2 regions of the Leclercia sp. S52 genome follow, and region 2 is predicted to be linked to the other one. Evidence: predicted binding sites of a transcription regulator. Region 2 holds the regulator's gene; the other holds the start of a gene.
The links. The regulator CRP, encoded in region 2, controls carbon source genes, mostly activating them, when cyclic AMP is high. The targets are predictions, from matches to a motif close to ATGTGANNNNNNTCACAT.
Positions count from the first base shown of each region.

Region 1 (6,331 bases), 1.9 Mb from region 2:
TTTGACCCGGCCACCCCGATAGAAGAGACGCTCTATGCCCTCGACAATCTGGTCCAACACGGGCATGTGCGCTACATCGGGGTATCGAACTGGGCGGCATGGCAGATAATGAAGGCGCTGGGCATTTCCGAACGGCTGGGGCTGGCCCGTTTTGCCTCCCTGCAGGCTTACTACACCATCGCGGGCCGCGATCTTGAACGCGAACTGGTGCCGATGTTGCAGAGTGAGAAGGTAGGTTTAATGGTCTGGAGCCCGCTGGCGGGCGGGCTGCTGAGCGGCAAATATGACCGCGACGGCCAGGTGCAGGGCGGTGGCCGCCGCCAGGAATTTGACTTCCCGCCGGTGGATAAAGCGCGGGCCTTTGACTGTGTGGACGTGATGCGCAACATCGCCGACAGCAAAGGGGTGTCGGTCGCGCAGATTGCCCTCGCCTGGCTGCTCCATCAGCCGGTGGTCAGCAGCGTGATTGTGGGGGCGAAACGGGTGGATCAGCTGGACGACAATATCGCCGCGACGGAGATCCATCTCAGCGACGAGGAGCTGAAACAGCTGGATGCGGTGAGCGCGCTGCCGCGTGAATATCCGGGGTGGATGCTGGAGCGGCAGGGAGAGTATCGCCGTAATCAGCTGGCGCAGCAGTAATCACAGCCGGGTGGCGGCTGCGCCTTACCCGGCCTACAAACGACCCGTAGGCCCGGCAAGCGTAGCGCCGCCGGGCATTGCCACACGCAGCAGTAACAGACAATAAAAAAAGCGGGCCATCAGGCCCGCTTTTTTTATATCGCATTCCGCAATCAGTTAAGACGAACCGGCATACCGGAACGGTTGTTGATCGCTTGCTCAACGATGGTCGCATCCACGTCCTGCTGGCCGGTGATGGCCTGCACGTTGCTGGTCAGGGTAACCGGCACGGTGACGTTGTTGTCGATCTGATCTTCGCTGGTGGACAGCGGGTTATGCACTTCGAGGTAACGGCTGCCATCCGGCTCGGTGGTCGCTTTTACCGGCTCGTTGATGAACTGCACGCGCGTACCTACCGGCACGTTCTCGAACAGGAACTTGATGTCGTCGTTACGCAGACGCACACAGCCGTGGCTCACGCGCAGGCCGATACCGAAGTTGGCGTTGGTGCCGTGAATCGCGTACAGACGACCGATGTACAGGGCGTACAGACCCATCGGGTTATCCGGGCCAGCAGGAACAACGGCTGGCAGCGGCTCGCCCGCGGCGATGTATTCCGCGTGCATTTTGGCGGTTGGGGTCCAGGTTGGGCCGGCTTTCTTACGCTCAACTTTGGTGGTCCAGTTCATCGGGGTATCTTTACCCAGCTGGCCGATACCGATTGGCAGCACGATCACGGTGTTGGTGCCTTTCGGGTAGTAGTACAGACGCATTTCGGCGCTGTTGATCACGATGCCTTCATGCACGGTGTCCGGCAGGATCAGCTGCTGAGGAATGTTCAGCACGGTACCGCCCTTCGGCAGGTACGGATCAACGCCCGGGTTAGCCTCGAGCATGTTGGACAGGCCCAGTTGGTATTCAGCTGCGAAATATTCCAGCGGCTGGCTGTTGCCCTCTTCAACGGTCACAACCTGGTTCTGACCCACCAGACGGCTACCGTCGGTTGGCAGTGGATAGGTGACAGCAGAAGCGGTCTTGCAAAACCCTACTACGGCAAACGCCGCCGCAAAAAGCGAAGTTAATTTCATATTCATGGTGTGCGAGGTATCTGTGCCACTTGGCAGGTTGTTTAAAAGTCTGAACGGTTTAGGGAGCGCATTATATGTGCATTCCTGACCGCATGGAATTCGGATGTGTACTAAATCACACTTTTTTCCGTTTCGTTAAAGTTTAGCGTTATGTTGTTACACGGGATCTCATTTCGGAATTGTGGCATAATGCCGGGTTTATCACACTTCTCGCAGGAATCTCCCGTGTTAGTTACCAGCAACGTCACTATGCAGTTTGGCAGTAAGCCGCTGTTCGAAAACATTTCCGTCAAATTTGGCGGCGGCAACCGTTACGGCCTGATTGGTGCCAACGGTAGCGGAAAATCCACCTTCATGAAGATCCTCGGCGGCGATTTAGAGCCGACTCTGGGCAACGTTTCTCTCGATCCGAACGAGCGCATCGGTAAGCTGCGTCAGGATCAGTTCGCCTTTGAAGCGTTCACCGTTCTTGACACGGTGATCATGGGCCACGGTGAGCTGTGGGAAGTGAAGCAGGAGCGCGATCGCATCTACGCCCTTGCCGAAATGAGCGAAGAAGACGGCTATAAAGTGGCCGATCTCGAAGTGCAGTACGGCGAAATGGACGGCTACTCTGCCGAGTCCCGTGCCGGTGAACTGCTGTTGGGCGTGGGCATTCCGGTTGAACAGCACTACGGTCTGATGAGCGAAGTAGCACCAGGCTGGAAGCTGCGTGTGCTGCTGGCGCAGGCGCTGTTCTCTAACCCGGACATCCTGCTGCTCGACGAACCGACGAACAACCTGGACATCGACACCATTCGCTGGCTGGAGCAGACGCTGAACGAGCGTAACAGCACCATGATCATCATCTCGCACGACCGTCACTTCCTGAACATGGTCTGCACCCACATGGCGGATCTGGACTACGGCGAACTGCGCGTGTACGCCGGTAACTACGATGAGTACATGACCGCCGCGACCCAGGCGCGTGAGCGTCTGCTGGCCGACAACGCCAAGAAAAAGGCGCAGATTGCGGACCTGCAATCCTTCGTCAGCCGCTTCAGCGCCAACGCCTCTAAATCGCGTCAGGCGACCTCGCGTGCCCGTCAGATCGACAAAATCAAGCTGGATGAAGTTAAAGCCTCCAGCCGTCAGAACCCGTTCATCCGCTTCGAGCAGGACAAGAAGCTGTTCCGTAACGCCCTGGCCGTCGAAGAGCTGTCAAAAGGTTTCGATAACGGTCCGCTGTTTAAGAACTTCAACCTGCTGCTGGAAGTGGGCGAGAAGATCGCTATTCTGGGCGCCAACGGCGTGGGTAAATCCACCATGCTGAAGACCCTGGTAGGTGAACTGGCCCCGGATAACGGCACCGTAAAATGGTCCGAGAACGCGCAGATTGGTTATTACGCGCAGGATCACGCCGAAGATTTCGACAACGATCTGACCGTTTTCGACTGGATGAGCCAGTGGAAATCAGAAGGCGATGACGAGCAGGTGGTGCGCAGCTTCCTCGGCCGTCTGCTGTTCAGCCAGGACGACATCAAAAAGCCGGCGAAGGTGCTCTCCGGTGGTGAGAAAGGCCGTATGCTCTTCGGCAAGCTGATGATGCAGAAACCGAACATCCTGGTGATGGACGAACCGACCAACCACCTGGACATGGAATCGATCGAATCGCTGAACATGGCGCTGGAGATGTATCAGGGCACCCTGATCTTCGTCTCTCACGACCGTGAGTTTGTGAGCTCGCTGGCGACCCGCGTGATTGAAATTACGCCAGAGCGCGTGGTGGACTTCAGCGGTAACTATGAAGATTACCTGCGCAGCAAAGGTATCGATAACTAGAAAAAAGCCGGGTGGCGGCTTCGCCTTACCCGGCCTACGAATCTGTTCCCTCTCCCGGTGGGAGAGGGTTAGGGTGAGGGCATCAGGCCGCACTACATCACCCACTCACTCCCTTCAACACCGTTCACCAGCAGCTTACGTTTTTCCCCGGCCGGTAACGACAGCTTCAGCGCCTTCCACGCCGGACGATAATCCCCGCGCCCGTTGATCTTCAGGTTGATGGTTGCCCCATCGCACACCATCTCCCACTCCACCCACAGCGCATTGCCGTTCTGATAACCCCAGCTCTCGCCGTCGTCTTCAAACAGCAGCCCCGAAGTCGCACCCACGCCTTTCACCGGGAACAGCTTCAGCTCGCGGGTATCGTCTTTTTCGGCTGACACATGGGTGATGCGTTCGCTGAGGGGCAGACCGGCCCCGGCGCGCACCAGCAGCGGCAGTTTTTCCAGCGGGGCGTCGCGGACGATCCACTGCCCGCCCGAGAACCACTCCTGGGTGTAAAAATCGTACCAGCCGGTTTCGTTATCCGGCAGCCAGAGGCGGCGCTCGCGCTGACCGGCTTCGACGACGCTGGCTACCAGCAGGTCGCGGCCCAGCAGGAAGTCATCGCACTCTTCAAAGGTCTGCGCATCGTGCTCGTGGTCGAGGAAGGTCGGACGCAGCATCGGCTCGTCATCGGCATGGGCCTGCCAGAGCAGGGTGTAGAGATACGGCAGCAGGCGGTAGCGCAGCTCAATGGCACCGCGAATGGCCGGCGTCACGCCCGGATACATCCAGGGTTCGTTAACGGTGGCATCATCATTCCACGAGTGAATGGTAAAGCGCGGATGCATCACCCCGTTCTGCACCCAGCGCACGAACAGCTCGGCGTCCGGCTTATCGCCGGAGAAGCCGCCGACGTCGTGGCCGACGTTATATAACCCGGAGAGGCTCATCCCCAGCCCCATGCGGGTGTTGTAGCGCAGGGTCGCCCAGTTGGTGCGGTTATCGCCGCTCCAGGTCTGGACGTAGCGCTGCATCCCGGCGCAGCCGGAACGGGAGATCAGGTACGGACGTTTTTCCGGCGCAAAGCGCTGCTGCGCTTCCAGCGAAGCCCGCATCATCAGCAGCGGCATCACCGGGCGAATATGTTTGATGGCGATTTCGTTGCCAAAGCCGTGGCAGCGCGCTTCCCCGTCCCACACCTCGAACTCGTTATTGTCGTTCCAGGTGGAGTCGATCCCCATCTCCAGCAGCTGGGTGGTTACCCCTTCCTGCCACCACTGCACCGTCTGCGGGTTAGTAAAGTCGAGGTGAGAACCTTCGTCATCCCAGAAGCTGGAGCGTTCCGGTGCGTCGGTTTCAGAATCACGGATAAACAAGCCGCGTTCCGCCACCTCGTTATAGCGGGGGTGATCCTGCAGCAGGCACGGCTTGATGTTGGCTGCCAGCTTGAGTCCCGCGTCGTGGAACGCCTGGCTCATCACCTTCGGCTGCGGCACCTTGTCGTAGTTCCAGTTAAAGACGTAGCGCTTGCCGTTGATCGAGGTGTATCCCGACGAGAGCTGGAACGAGTCGCACGGAATGGCGTGCTCTTCGCACAGGCGGATAAAGTTCATCAGCTGGTTCTGCGCGTCCGGCGCGTCGGTGTAGTGCATGGTCGAGCCGCTGTAGCCCAGGCTCCACTTCGGCCCGAACAGGGTTTTGCCGGTCAGGCGCACGAAGGCTTTGGTGACGTCCAGCGCCCGTTTGCCGGTGAAGATGTAGTAATCGATATCGCCCGCTTCCGCCTGCCAGCGGCGGTAGGCGGTGTGGTAGTTGTCGATTTCGTTACCCAGATCCAGCCAGCAGCTGCTCAGGTTGTCGTAAAACAGGCCGTAGCTCACGTCATCCCGGCGGGTGAGGGTAAACGGAATATGCTTGTACAGCGGATCGGTGCTGGCCGCGTTATAGCCCATCGCATCCAGGTTACGCATCTCATAGCGCTTGCCGTTGCGCTGCAGATCGCCCGCTTTCTCGCCGAGGCCATAAAAACGCTCGTCCTGACGACGGCTCAGGTAGTGCGCCACGCCGTCGCCGTGGGCGTTGAGCAGATAGGCGCTGGTCGGACGGTCATTAACCAGCGGCTGCCACTCGCCCGCGTCATCGCGATAGTGCCACTCCAGCCACAGCGGCTGGTGGACGGTGACGCGCAGCTGTTCGGTGGCAACGGTCAGCACATCGTCCTGCTGGGTCAGGGTCCAGGCCGGGCAGGTAAAGCCGCTGAGGTCGTCCCGGCGGCGGCCTTCCCAGGGTACGTCCTGCTCGGGGGCGATGCTCCAGGTACGATCCAGGGTCAGTGCGCCCTGGCGCTTAATCAGCACGCGGAACAGGTTCTCTTCCAGCACGTACAGGCACAGGCGATGCTGGTTATCGACCAGCAGTTCCAGATGGTTCGCTGACTGTTTATCTACGGTCCAGTTTTTCAGGGTTTTCATATGCAATACATCCACTATCAGGCGCGCTTGGCGCGACGTTCAGCAATAAATGCCACCAGGAAAACAGCGCCAATCAGGTCGAAGAACCCCATGGCAATAAAGAGCGGGTTAAAGCCGATTTTGTCGGCGGTCACACCAATCAACAGGGAGAAGAGGAAGCTGGCGATCCACGCCGCCGAGCCGCGCATGCCGTTGACGGTGGCCATCTGGCCCTTGTCGAAAGACTCCACCACCAGCGCGCTGAGCATGCAGGAGATGATCTGGTGCCCAAAGCCGCCGATGGAGATCAGCGCAATGGTGATGTACGGGTCGCGGGTGAGGGCGACGATGCCGAGGGAGATCATC
Region 1 covers NZ_CP152474.1:1,464,977-1,471,307, forward strand. The annotation lists gene AAHB66_RS06960 (aldo/keto reductase) at 1-642, shown strand, start outside; gene ldtB (L,D-transpeptidase) at 795-1,715, opposite strand; gene AAHB66_RS06970 (ABC-F family ATPase) at 1,935-3,530, shown strand; gene AAHB66_RS06975 (glycoside hydrolase family 31 protein) at 3,623-5,986, opposite strand; gene AAHB66_RS06980 (MFS transporter) at 6,004-6,331, opposite strand, start outside.
Region 1: the regulator CRP is predicted to act here: its motif matches at 1,813-1,830, upstream of ldtB (L,D-transpeptidase).

Region 2 (12,552 bases):
TAAGGAATTCTCATGCTCAAATCAACCCTGGCGGCTGTTGCGGCTGTACTCGCACTCTCAGCCCTCTCTCCTGCTGCGCTGGCAGCCAAAGGAGACCCGCACGTTCTGTTGACCACCTCTGCCGGTAATATTGAGCTGGAACTGAACAGTCAGAAAGCCCCTGTTTCGGTGAAAAACTTCCTCGATTATGTGAACAGCGGTTTTTATAACGGCACCACCTTCCACCGCGTGATCCCGGGCTTTATGCTGCAGGGCGGCGGCTTCAACGAGCAGATGCAGCAGAAACAGCCAAACCCGCCAATCAAGAACGAAGCGGATAACGGCCTGCGTAACAGCCGTGGCACCATCTCCATGGCGCGTACTGCCGATAAAGACAGCGCCACCAGCCAGTTCTTCCTCAACGTGGCGGATAACGCCTTCCTCGACCACGGCCAGCGTGACTTTGGCTATGCGGTCTTTGGTAAAGTTGTGAAAGGCATGGATGTGGCCGATAAAATTTCTCAGGTGCAGACGCACGACGTCGGCCCTTACCAGAATGTGCCGACAAAACCGGTAGTTATCCTCTCTGCGAAAGTCCTGCCTTAATCCCTGATGGCGCGGGCAGGCATTGCCCGCGTTACCTTTACCTCCCTGCGAAACCGCAGTTTGCTGCTTATACTTGTGGCAACACGAGCACAAGCAGGGAGGTAACAGGTGAAAAAACTCACTGAAAAACAAAAGTCCCGCCTCTGGGAACAACAGCGAAATATCAATTTCCAGGCCAGCCGCCGCCTTGAAGGGGTCGACAGTCCGTTAGTCACGCTCAGCGCAGAAGAAGCGCAGCTTCGTCTTGAAGAATTAGGGAGGCAGCATGAGCGATAAATACGGCAACGATCGCGACCCATACCTCTACCCGGAGCTGAACGTGATGCGTAACCGGCTGGGCATTCGTCAGGCCGAACGTCTTGCGCAGGCGGCGTATGAGTTCACCGCGCTGCGTGCCGCCACCCTGAGCCTCGGGCCGCTGTTGCGCGGTCTGCCGCACCTGTGCGCCATACACCAGCATCTCTACCAGGATCTTTTTGACTGGGCGGGAGACATTCGTGAAATGGATATTTACCAGGGCGATACCCGGTTCTGCCACTTTGCCTATATCGAAAAAGAGGGCAATGCCCTGATGCAGGATCTGGAGGAGGAGGGTTATCTCGTCGGGCTGGAGAAAGCCGATTTCATTAACCGCCTCAGCCACTACTATTGCGAAATCAACGTCCTGCATCCGTTCCGCATCGGCAACGGCATCGTTCAGCGCATCTTCTTTGAACAGTTGGCAATCCATGCCGGATATCAACTCGACTGGCGCGGTATCGACCCTGAGGCGTGGGCGCAGGCCAACCAGAGCGGTGCAATGGGCGATCTGAGCGCGCTGAACACAATCTTCAGCAAAGTGGTAAGCGAAGCCCGGGAAACTGAGTAGAATAGGGCGGCCATTTTTTCGGGAGCCGCCATGATTCTGCTGATTGATAACTACGATTCCTTCACCTGGAACCTGTACCAGTATTTTTGCGAGCTGGGGGCGGAGGTGGCGGTCCGGCGCAACGACGTGCTTTCTCTGGATGATGTCGCGGCGCTGAACCCGCAGAAAATCGTTATCTCTCCCGGCCCCTGCACGCCGGATGAGTCCGGGATCTCGCTGGCGGTGATCCAGCACTATGCCGGTAAATTGCCGATCCTCGGCGTCTGTCTTGGGCATCAGGCCATTGCCCAGGTCTTTGGCGCGACCATTGTCCGTGCCGCCAAAGTGATGCACGGCAAAACCTCTCCCGTGACGCATACCGGTACGGGGGTCTTCGCTGGCCTCAATAATCCCCTGACCGTGACCCGCTATCACTCCCTGGTCATTGACCCGCCCACCTTACCCGACTGCTTCGAGGTGACAGCCTGGAGCGAGACCCGGGAGATTATGGGTATCCGCCACCGGGAATGGGATCTGGAAGGGGTGCAGTTCCATCCGGAAAGTATTCTCAGCGAACAGGGCCACCAGCTGCTGGCTAATTTCCTTAATCGTTGATTTTTAGTTGCCATAAAGTGATTTTTTAAGCATATTTCGTGATTATATTTTCACTTCTGCTTCTTGCTTAAAAAAAGGGTGGGGTTACATGGCAACTGAACAATCTGCAATTACGCGCGCAACATTCGATGAAGTTATCCTGCCAATTTATGCACCGGCCGAGTTTATCCCGGTGAAGGGGAAAGGCAGCCGCGTCTGGGATCAGCAGGGTAAAGAGTACATTGATTTTGCGGGCGGCATTGCGGTGACGGCGTTAGGCCACTGTCACCCGGCGCTGGTCGAGGCGCTCAAAACCCAGGGTGAAACCCTGTGGCACACCAGCAACGTTTTTACCAACGAACCGGCGCTGCGTCTGGGGCGTAAAATTATCGACGCCACCTTTGCTGAGCGCGTGCTGTTTATGAACTCCGGCACCGAAGCCAACGAAACGGCCTTTAAGCTGGCGCGCTACTACGCCTCTACCCGCCACAGCCCGTTTAAAACCAAAATCATCGCCTTCCATAATGCCTTCCACGGCCGTTCGCTGTTTACCGTGACCGTGGGCGGTCAGCCAAAATATTCCGACGGCTTTGGCCCGAAACCGGCCGACATCATTCACGTCCCGTTTAACGATCTGCATGCGGTGAAAGCGGTGATGGACGATCACACCTGTGCGGTGGTGGTTGAGCCGATTCAGGGTGAAGGCGGCGTGACGGCGGCGACCCCGGAGTTCCTGCAGGGGCTGCGTGAGTTGTGCGACCAGCATCAGGCCCTGCTGGTGTTTGATGAAGTGCAGAGCGGCATGGGCCGTACCGGGGATCTGTTTGCCTATATGCACTACGGCGTGACGCCGGATATCCTGACCAGCGCTAAAGCGCTCGGCGGCGGTTTCCCGGTCAGCGCGGTGCTCACCACTCAGGATATCGCCTCGGCGTTCCACGTGGGCTCTCACGGCTCCACCTACGGCGGTAACCCGCTGGCGTGCGCGGTGGCTGGCGCGGCGTTTGATATCATCAACACCCCGGATGTGCTGAGCGGCGTCAAAGCGAAGCGCGAGCAGTTTGTGAAACATCTCCAGCAGATCGATGCCCAGTACGATGTCTTTAGCGATATTCGCGGCATGGGGCTGCTGATTGGTGCCGAGCTCAAACCGCAGTACAAAGGTCGGGCGCGCGATTTCCTCTATGCCGCCGCCAGTGAAGGGACGATGGTCCTCAACGCCGGGCCGGACGTGATGCGCTTTGCGCCGTCGCTGCTGGTGGAGAGCGAGGATATCGACGAAGGGATGAACCGTTTTGCCGCCGCGGTGAAGCGCGTGATTCAGAAGTAGTTGTGTTGCCCGGCGGCGCTACGCTTGCACGGGCCTACGGTCTTGTAGGCCGGGTAAGCGCAGCGCCACCCGGCGTTTAATACGGGGTCCGCTTTAAGCGCCGGATCAACCAGATCCCATGATGCGGACGCTGGCGCCATGCCACCGACGAGATGGTGTGCATGGTGTTCAGATGTCCCAGAACGCGCTGCAGATGTTGCTCCAGCGTGCTCATGGGGCCTTGCGTCAGGGTCTCTGGCGCTTCCAGAATATTGCTGTCCCCGCTCTCGCCCGGCGCGTCATATTCCAGACGCTGCTGACAGCGTTGCAGCGCAATTTCACACGACTGCAAATAACGCTGCGCCAGGTCTGGCGTCAGCATCGTATGTTCCCGGGCCAGGGTCGTCATCGCGTTGATATGCTCGACGATAAACTGGCTGTGCGTTACCCACAGCTTCATATCGGCCAGATAGGCCGAATTAAAGCCTGGCTCCTGCATCGCCTGGTTGAGGGAGTTGAACAGGGCGTTGTGCGCCTGGTTGACCTTCATGCGCTGCCAGGCCAGCGGCGTTGGCTGTGGATCGTCGCTGAGGATCAGGCGGATGGCCTCCTGATCGGCCTCCAGCGCGTCGTGGGCGTTCTGGCGCAGCAGCCCACTCTGCCACTGCGGCCACAGCCAGACCATCCCGCCGAAGGCAATCAGGCAGCCAATCAGGGTGTCGGCCAGCCGGGCGATAATAAATTGCTCGCCGTTCAGGGTCAGCAGCTGCAGGGTATACACCGCCGTGACCGTAAAGCCCACCGTCGCCCAGCCGTAGCTCTTGCGTATGATCAGGTAGCTCACCAGGGTCACCATCAGCATCCCGGCCAGGGTGTAGCCTTCCGGAACGTGGAAGTGCAGGGTAACGCCGGTAATAATCAGCCCCGCCAGCGTGCCGGCGGCCCGGTGGAGAATACGTACCCGCGTCGCGCTGTAGCCGTTTTGCGTCACCAGCAGCACGGTCATTAAGATCCAGTAGGGTTTCGGCAGGTGCAGCGCCACGCCCATCAGGCTGGCGATACTGAGCATCACGCTGATACGCGCCGCGTTGCGCAGGGCGGCAGACTTCAGCGACAGATAGCTTCTCAGGGCAGGGATCAGCGGCAGGCGTTTCTGCTTGTCGGCCATCAGGTCGCGCGGGTAGAGCGGACGCTGCGTACGCAGCACGCGGGCAATACGGCTGAAGTGCCAGGCGCAGAATTGACCCACCGGGTTATCCGGGTGCTGACGGGCAATTTTCTCCAGCGCGCCGAGCTGCTTGTCCATGGTGAAACGGGTGGGGTAGCGATGATAGAGAATGTCGTCAGCCAGCACCCGCAGGCGGGCCGCAACGGTCTGCGCGTTCCAGCGGATCACCGCTTCGGCGTGGCTGCGCTCCACCAGCTTTTGCACCTCCTTCGGGTGATGCAGGCTGACGGAGATGTGCTCCTGTAGATCCAGGCCCACCTGGAAGGTACGCAGCAGGCGTTTGTATTCATGATTTCTGTTGGCCGCCAGCATATGCAGCTGCTGATAACAGAGGCTGATCAGATCCACCACCTTCTGCTGACGGGCCAGCAGCGGCGGCAGCGATTTTTCAGGGTCGGTGTGCTGCGTCAGCAGGGTGTATTTTGCTTCGCAATAATCTGCCAGCTGTTGATAGAGCACGCTCAGCGACTCGCGCAGCGGCTGTTCGCGCCACATCCAGAACCAGAACCAGTTAAACAGCCCGTACCAGAGCGTGCCCAGCGTATAGAGGAGCAGCGGCTCCCAGACCGGCATGTTTCCCGCCAGGCTCAGGGTAAAGATGGCCGCAATCAGCGAGGCGGGCAGCAGTCGCGCATGCAGGGCGCTGATCTCAGCCGTGACCCCCAGCGTCATCGCCAGCACGGTGAGAATGAGGGGCAGCGGAATATCCCGCGCCAGCAACAGCTGCACGGCCAGGCTACAGCCCGCGAACAGGCAGCCGCCAATAGTCAGACGCTTAAAGAAGCGTTTATGCGGGGTGTCCAGACCGGCAATGTTGCAGCAGGCAGGAACGAGGGAGAAGAGCAGACCCTGTTGCAGATGGCCGAAGATCAACCCCACAGCCACGGGGAGACACAACACCAGGGTTTGCCGCAGTGCGTAGTTAACTTCCGGGTGATAAATGAGCCTGCGCCACATGGGGATAGAGACAAAAACGGCGTGTCATCGTGCGATGCCACGCCGTTTTAGCGGAATTAACGTGTTCCGTAAACCACGATGGTTTTACCGTGGGCAGAAATCAGGTTTTGATCTTCCAGCATTTTCAGGATACGACCCACGGTCTCACGAGAACATCCGACGATCTGACCAATTTCCTGACGGGTAATTTTAATTTGCATACCGTCCGGGTGGGTCATTGCGTCTGGCTGTTTCGCCAGGTTCAGTAAGGTCTGGGCAATGCGGCCCGTTACGTCGAGGAAGGCGAGGTTACCCACTTTCTCGGACGTGACCTGCAGACGGCGAGCCATCTGCGAAGAGAGGCGCATCAGGATATCCGGGTTCACCTGGATCAGCTGGCGGAATTTCTTATAAGAGATTTCAGCCACTTCACAGGCAGTTTTTGCACGAACCCAGGCGCTACGCTCCTGACCTTCTTCAAACAGGCCCAGTTCGCCGATGAAATCTCCCTGATTCAGGTAAGAGAGGATCATCTCTTTGCCTTCTTCATCTTTGATCAGCACTGCCACTGAGCCTTTGACGATGTAATACAACGTTTCCGCTTTTTCACCCTGGTGAATCAGCGTGCTCTTCGATGGGTACTTATGAATATGGCAATGAGACAAGAACCATTCGAGAGTCGGGTCTGTTTGCGGTTTGCCAAGCACCATGCGCTGTTATCCTCTGTTATAAGCTGTCTCCAGAGTCTGGCTGTGTACCTGTACTCTGGGGTTGCAATCGAATTCTTTCCCCTGCCTGGGGTCTGGCTGTCACAATAATTAGCAGCCTGTAACGTGTGATGTCCTCTGCATACATGTGCAACGTCAATGTATTACTGTAGCATCTCGACTGTTTTAGCATAGCTTTCGCCGCCTGTCTCCTGGTGTCTCGCTTCAGCTTGATGCAGGTCGACTTCCGTTGTCAGAATTGTTACTGACGCGTAATCTGTCAGGAAAAATGCAATCCTGGAGTTAATACAAATGCAAGCACGTGTGAAGTGGGTTGAAGGGTTAACGTTCCTCGGTGAGTCGGCTTCCGGGCACCAGATTTTGATGGATGGCAACTCCGGCGATAAAGCGCCAAGTCCGATGGAAGTGGTCCTGATGGCGGCAGGCGGATGCAGTGCGATCGACGTGGTATCGATCCTGCAAAAAGGTCGTCACGATGTGACCGACTGCGAAGTCAAACTGACCTCAGCGCGTCGTGAAGAGGCGCCGCGCCTGTTCACCCATATCAATCTTCACTTCGTGGTCACCGGCAAAGAACTGAAAGACGCGGCGGTCTCCCGTGCGGTGGATCTCTCAGCCGAGAAGTACTGCTCCGTGGCGCTGATGCTGGAGAAAGCCGTAAAGATTACCCACTCGTATGAAGTGATCGAGGCGTAAGCCTTGCGAAAACGCCGGGCGGCACTTCGTTTGCCCGGCCTACAGAGCCCGTAGGCCCAGTAAGCGTAGCGCCACCGGGCAACAAGGCCTCAATCGATTTTCTTCCCTTCCATCAACCGCTGCACCAGCGGCGTCATGATTAACTCCATCGCCAGCCCCATCTTCCCGCCCGGGACTACCAGTGTATTGATGTGAGAAATAAATGAACCCTGCAGCATCGCCAGCAGCCAGGGGTAATCGATATTGTCCAGATTGCGGAAATGGATCACCACAAAGCTCTCGTCCAGCGACGGGATGCCTTTGGCGGCAAAGGGATTAGAGGTATCCACGGTCGGGACGCGCTGGAAGTTAATGTGGGTGCGGGAAAACTGCGGCGTCAGGAAGTTAATGTAATCCTCCATCGAGCGCACCACGGAGTCCATCACCGCCTCGCGGGAATGGCCGCGTTCGCTGGTATCCCGCGTCAGCTTCTGGATCCACTCCAGGTTCACAATAGGGACTACCCCCACCAGCAGATCGACATGGCGCGCCACGTCGTGTTGCGGCGTGACTACCCCGCCATGCAGGCCTTCATAAAACAGCACGTCGGTGGGTTCCGGCAGGGGCTGCCAGGGGGTGAAGGTGCCCGGCACCTGGTTCCAGGGGACCGCTTCGTCATAGGTGTGCAGGTATTTGCGCGCCTGGCCAGTGCCGCTTCGCCCGTATTCAGCGAAGGTTTGCTCCAGCAGGCCAAAGTCGTTGGCATCCGGGCCAAAGTAGCTGATGTGTTTGCCCATATCCCGGGCTTTGCGGATGGCCATATCCATCTCAGGGCGGGTGTAGCGGTGAAAGCTGTCGCCTTCCACTTCCGCGGCACGCAGATGCAGCTGCGAGAAGATCTTACGAAAGGCGAGGCTGGTGGTGGTGGTACCGGCACCACTCGACCCTGTAACGGCAATAACCGGATGTCTGGCGGACATAGCAACTCCCTGAGTGGAAAGCGATCGCGGTTAACCGCGAAATTGATTGCGAGGCATGATGTTGACGGTTTCGTGCAGCTCGGACCACACGACCAGCACCTCACCGCTTTGCAGCTGGCGCCTGACGTCGGCGACCTTCTGCTCAAGCGAAAGCTCCTGTTCACCATAATCGGTGCCTTCGCGTAACACAAAGCTTTCAATCAGATTATCCAGCGTTTCGGGAGCCAGATCTTGCCAGGGAATAATCATCTTATGGGTTCCAGGTATGTGGTCAGCCAGTCCGGGATACGCGTTTCCAGCCACATCGTTGGGCGCCGCAGCGTGCCGCCAACAAAGCCCACGTGTCCACCGTGTTCGGTCAGCTGATACTGCACGTTGGCGGGCAAAAACGCCTGCGCCGGTATCGAGTGATGATCCATAAAGGGATCGTCTTTAGCGTGAATAATCAGCACCGGTTTGGTGATCTTGCTGAGCACCGGCATGGCGCTGCACTGACGATAGTAGTCAATAGCATCGGCAAAACCGTGAATTTTGGCGGTGATCAGATCGTCAAATTCGCGGATGCGGCGCACTTTCTTCAGCTGCTGCAGACTGACCGGTAGCGTATCCGGGTAAGCTTTCAGTTTGCGTGCCGCATTAGCTTTGAGCAAGTTCAGCAGATAGCGCTGATAAACGCGCGAAAAGCCCTTCTCCATATGATAGCTGCAGTGCTCCAACATGAACGGAGCAGAGACGATGGCGGCGGCGTCCAGAGGAATATTGTCGCCCTCTTTTGCCAGCAGGCAGGCAAGCATGTTCCCGCCCAGCGAATAGCCCACCGCTGCCGTAGGGGCCGGGCCGTGGGTCTCTGCCAGCCAGCGCAGGAACCAGGTGCCATCTTCCGTTTCGCCGGAGTGATAGATGCGTTTCTGGCGATTGGGTTCGCCGCTGCAGCCTCTGAAGTGCATTACGACGCCCAGCCAGCCGCGGGCTTTCGCCGCCTGAATCAGGCCGTGAGCATAGGGGCTGTGCAGGCTGCCCTCCAGACCATGAAAGACCACCAGCCGGGGTTTGTGCCGGGCCTGCAGCGGATCTTCGCTCCAGGCTAAATCAACGAAATCATCGTCCGGCAGGTCAAGGCGCTGCCAGACGGGGGTAAATAGCACTTTACGACGGATAAGGCGCGGCAGCATGGTCTGCAGATGGCGATTAGCCACGCCCCGCATGGGGACAAATTCTGCGCTCTCGTCGGGTGCAATGTTGAAGTCTGATGGAATGATTTGGGCCATAAAGGTGATGCTAATTATTGTCTGTTATTTACGATACCTTCCGAATTGTACCCCGTTTAGCCTGGTTTTCCGAAACATGAACTGATCCCGATCACAAATATTTACCTTGATTATTACTCTCAGGCTAATGATTCCCCTGTGCGCTTAATTGATGGCTTTATCGCCAGGGTGCAGACTTTACTCAACGTTAAGCAAATCTAAAGATGTGCTGAATCAGGAGGTTAATAATGTTATCAGGGCAAACGCCAGCCCGGAACTGGAATACGCGTCGCACTGAAAAAGCGCGCCGCCTGGCTTCCGTCCCGGTGCAGGGCAAGGTACTGCCAACAGGCGATCTTGTCGCCATGCTGGAAAAACTGATCGCCCCAGGCGACAAAGTCGTACTGGAAGGGAATAACCAGAAACAGGCAGACTTTCTTTCACGATCCCTCGCCGAAGTGAACCCGCAGATTGTTCACGATCTGCATATGATTATGCCGAGCGTGGGTCGCAGCGAGCACCTGGATATATTTGAGAAGGGCATCGCCCGCAAACTCGACTTCTCTTTCTCGGGTACCCAAAGCCTGCGTATTTCGCAGCTGCTGGAAGACGGGCAGCTGGAGATTGGTGCCATCCACACCTACATCGAACTCTACTCCCGCCTGTATGTCGACCTGTCGCCGAACGTGGCGCTGATTGCCGGTTTTAAAGCGGACCGTAAAGGTAACCTCTATACCGGTGCCAGCACCGAGGATACCCCGGCGCTGGTCGAAGCCGCCGCCTTCCACGACGGCATCGTCATCGCCCAGGTGAACGAGCTGGTGGACGATGAGTGCGATCTGCCGCGCGTGGATATCCCCGGCTCCTGGATTGATTTCGTGGTGGTGGCCGACAAGCCGTTCTTCATCGAACCGCTGTTCACCCGCGACCCACGTCTGATCAAACAGGAACATATCCTGATGGCGATGATGGCCATCAAAGGCATCTATGCGGAACACCAGGTTCAGTCCCTGAACCACGGTATTGGCTTTAACACCGCCGCCATTGAGCTCCTGCTACCGACCTACGGCGAGCAGCTCGGCCTGAAAGGCAAAATCTGTAAACACTGGACGCTGAACCCGCATCCAACGCTGATCCCGGCGATCGAAAGCGGCTGGGTGGAGAGCGTACACTGCTTCGGCGGTGAGCTGGGGATGGAAGAGTACATCCGTGCCCGTCCGGACGTGTTCTTTACCGGTGCCGACGGCTCTATGCGCTCTAACCGCGCCTTCTGCCAGCTGGCAGGTCAGTACGCGGTGGATATGTTTATTGGCTCTACGCTGCAGGTGGATGGCTATGCCAACTCCTCAACCGTGACCCGCGGCCGTCTTTCCGGCTTCGGTGGGGCGCCCAATATGGGACACGACCCGCACGGTCGTCGTCATGCCACCCCGGCCTGGCTGAACATGATCACTGAACCTGACCCCATGCAGCGCGGTAAAAAGCTGGTGGTGCAGATGGTTGAAACCTTCCAGGCGGGCGTGAAACCGACCTTCGTGGAAAAACTCGACGCCGTCGAGGTGGCGAAAGCCTCCGGTATGCCGCTGGCGCCGGTCATGATCTACGGCGATGACGTCACCCACGTGCTGACGGAAGAGGGGATTGCTTACCTCTATCGCGCCAAAGATCTTGAGGAACGTCGGGCCATGGTCGCTGCCGTCGCGGGGATCACCGATATCGGTCTGGGTGTGGATGCTAAACGCGTCGCCGAGCTGCGCCAGAGTGGCAAAGTGCTCTACCCGGAAGATATGGGCATTCGCCGCACCGACGCTACCCGCTCTCTGCTGGCGGCTGGCAGCGTGTCTGACCTGGTTGAATGGTCGGGCGGTCTGTACAACCCACCTGCGAAATTCCGGAGCTGGTAATGAAACTTCTGCCCCGGATCCAGGTTGAAGGCGGTGCCGAATGGCTGGCGCGAACCGCCACGCAGTGTCTGATTGACGAAGCGCGACTGAGCCCAAAACCCGGTCTGGTGGACAGTCGGGGGGAACGGCGCGCATCACGATCTGTCGCTCGCGCTGATGGAACGTTCGGCGCACAGCCTGACCCCTACGTTTCAGGCGCTGGCGCTGCAAAGCTGGCAGCGTCCGGCCGATATCGCACTACGGCAGACCGTGGGTCGGCTGGGGCGCGAAGGCGAACAGCAGATGATGGCCGCCACCGGCGGGGTGAATACCCACCGCGGCGCTATCTGGGCGCTGGGTTTACTGGTCAGCGCCGTGGCGATGCTCGGCGGCAATGCGAAAGCCCGGACGGTAGCCGATACCGCCGCGCAGCTGGCGAAACTGCCGGATGACGCCGCGCCGAAAGTATTCAGTAAAGGGCTGCGCGCCACCCACCGTTATCGGGTGCCGGGCGCGCGTGAAGAGGCGCAGCAGGCGTTTCCGCACGTTATGCAGCGGGCGCTGCCGCAGCTTCGCCTGAGCCGTCTTAACGGCAGTGGCGAAGCCCATGCCCGGCTCGATGCGCTGATGGCGATCATGACCTCGTTAACCGATACCTGCGTGCTCTCGCGCGCCGGAATGGAGGGGTTAGATGCCATGCAGGACGGAGCCCGGGCGGTATTAGCCGCCGGCGGCACCGCACAGCCTGAGGGGCAACGCGCGCTCGCGTTATTAGACAAACAGATGCTCTTGCTCAATGCCTCTCCGGGCGGCGCGGCCGACCTGCTGGCCGCCACGCTGTTCCTTGACCGCATAGAGACGCCTTATTTAGCGAATTAAGAGGATGTTATGGAAAAAATTACCTTAACTCTGCCCGCCAGCCGTGCCCTGAACGGCAAAGCGCTGGCAGGCGTTGTGGGCTCCGGGGATATGGAGGTGTTATTTACCGCCGACCAGAGCCAGACATTAACTATCGAGATCACCACCTCCGTCGATAACAGCCGTGGCCGCTGGGATGCGCTGTTTAACAGACTGCAAACCGTCAGCAGCCTGCCGGCTGGTAAGCTCACCATTCACGACTTTGGCGCCACGCCGGGCGTGGCACGCATTCGTATCGAACAGGTCTTTGAGGGGGGTGAGCCATGCGTGATGACAGCAGCTTTATCGAATTAAAAGCGCGCCAGCGTGCGCAGGCTCTCCTCGACGAGGGCAGCTACCGCGAACTGCTGGATCCGTTTGAAGGGATCATGTCTCCGTGGCTTGGGCCGCAGGGCATTGTGCCGCAGGCCGATGACGGCATGGTGGTGGCGAAAGGCACCATCAACGGCAAACCTGCCGTGGTGGTGGCGATTGAAGGCGCGTTCCAGGGCGGCAGCATGGGCGAAGTGTCCGGGGCCAAAATGGCGGCGGCGCTGGAGCTGGCGGCGGAAGATAACCGTAACGGCATTCCAACCCAGGCGGTACTGAGTCTTGAAACCGGCGGCGTACGTTTGCAGGAGGC
Region 2 covers NZ_CP152474.1:4,497,217-4,509,768, reverse strand. The annotation lists gene ppiA (peptidylprolyl isomerase A) at 13-585, shown strand; gene AAHB66_RS21730 (YhfG family protein) at 694-861, shown strand; gene AAHB66_RS21725 (putative adenosine monophosphate-protein transferase Fic) at 851-1,453, shown strand; gene pabA (aminodeoxychorismate synthase component 2) at 1,484-2,047, shown strand; gene AAHB66_RS21715 (aspartate aminotransferase family protein) at 2,136-3,356, shown strand; gene AAHB66_RS21710 (YccS/YhfK family putative transporter) at 3,433-5,520, opposite strand; gene crp (cAMP-activated global transcriptional regulator CRP) at 5,577-6,209, opposite strand; gene AAHB66_RS21700 (OsmC family protein) at 6,519-6,923, shown strand; gene AAHB66_RS21695 (phosphoribulokinase) at 7,013-7,882, opposite strand; gene AAHB66_RS21690 (YheU family protein) at 7,913-8,131, opposite strand; gene AAHB66_RS21685 (hydrolase) at 8,128-9,150, opposite strand; gene mdcA (malonate decarboxylase subunit alpha) at 9,378-11,033, shown strand; partial or broken gene AAHB66_RS21675 (triphosphoribosyl-dephospho-CoA synthase) at 11,033-11,891, shown strand; gene mdcC (malonate decarboxylase acyl carrier protein) at 11,901-12,224, shown strand; gene AAHB66_RS21665 (biotin-independent malonate decarboxylase subunit beta) at 12,194-12,552, shown strand, end outside.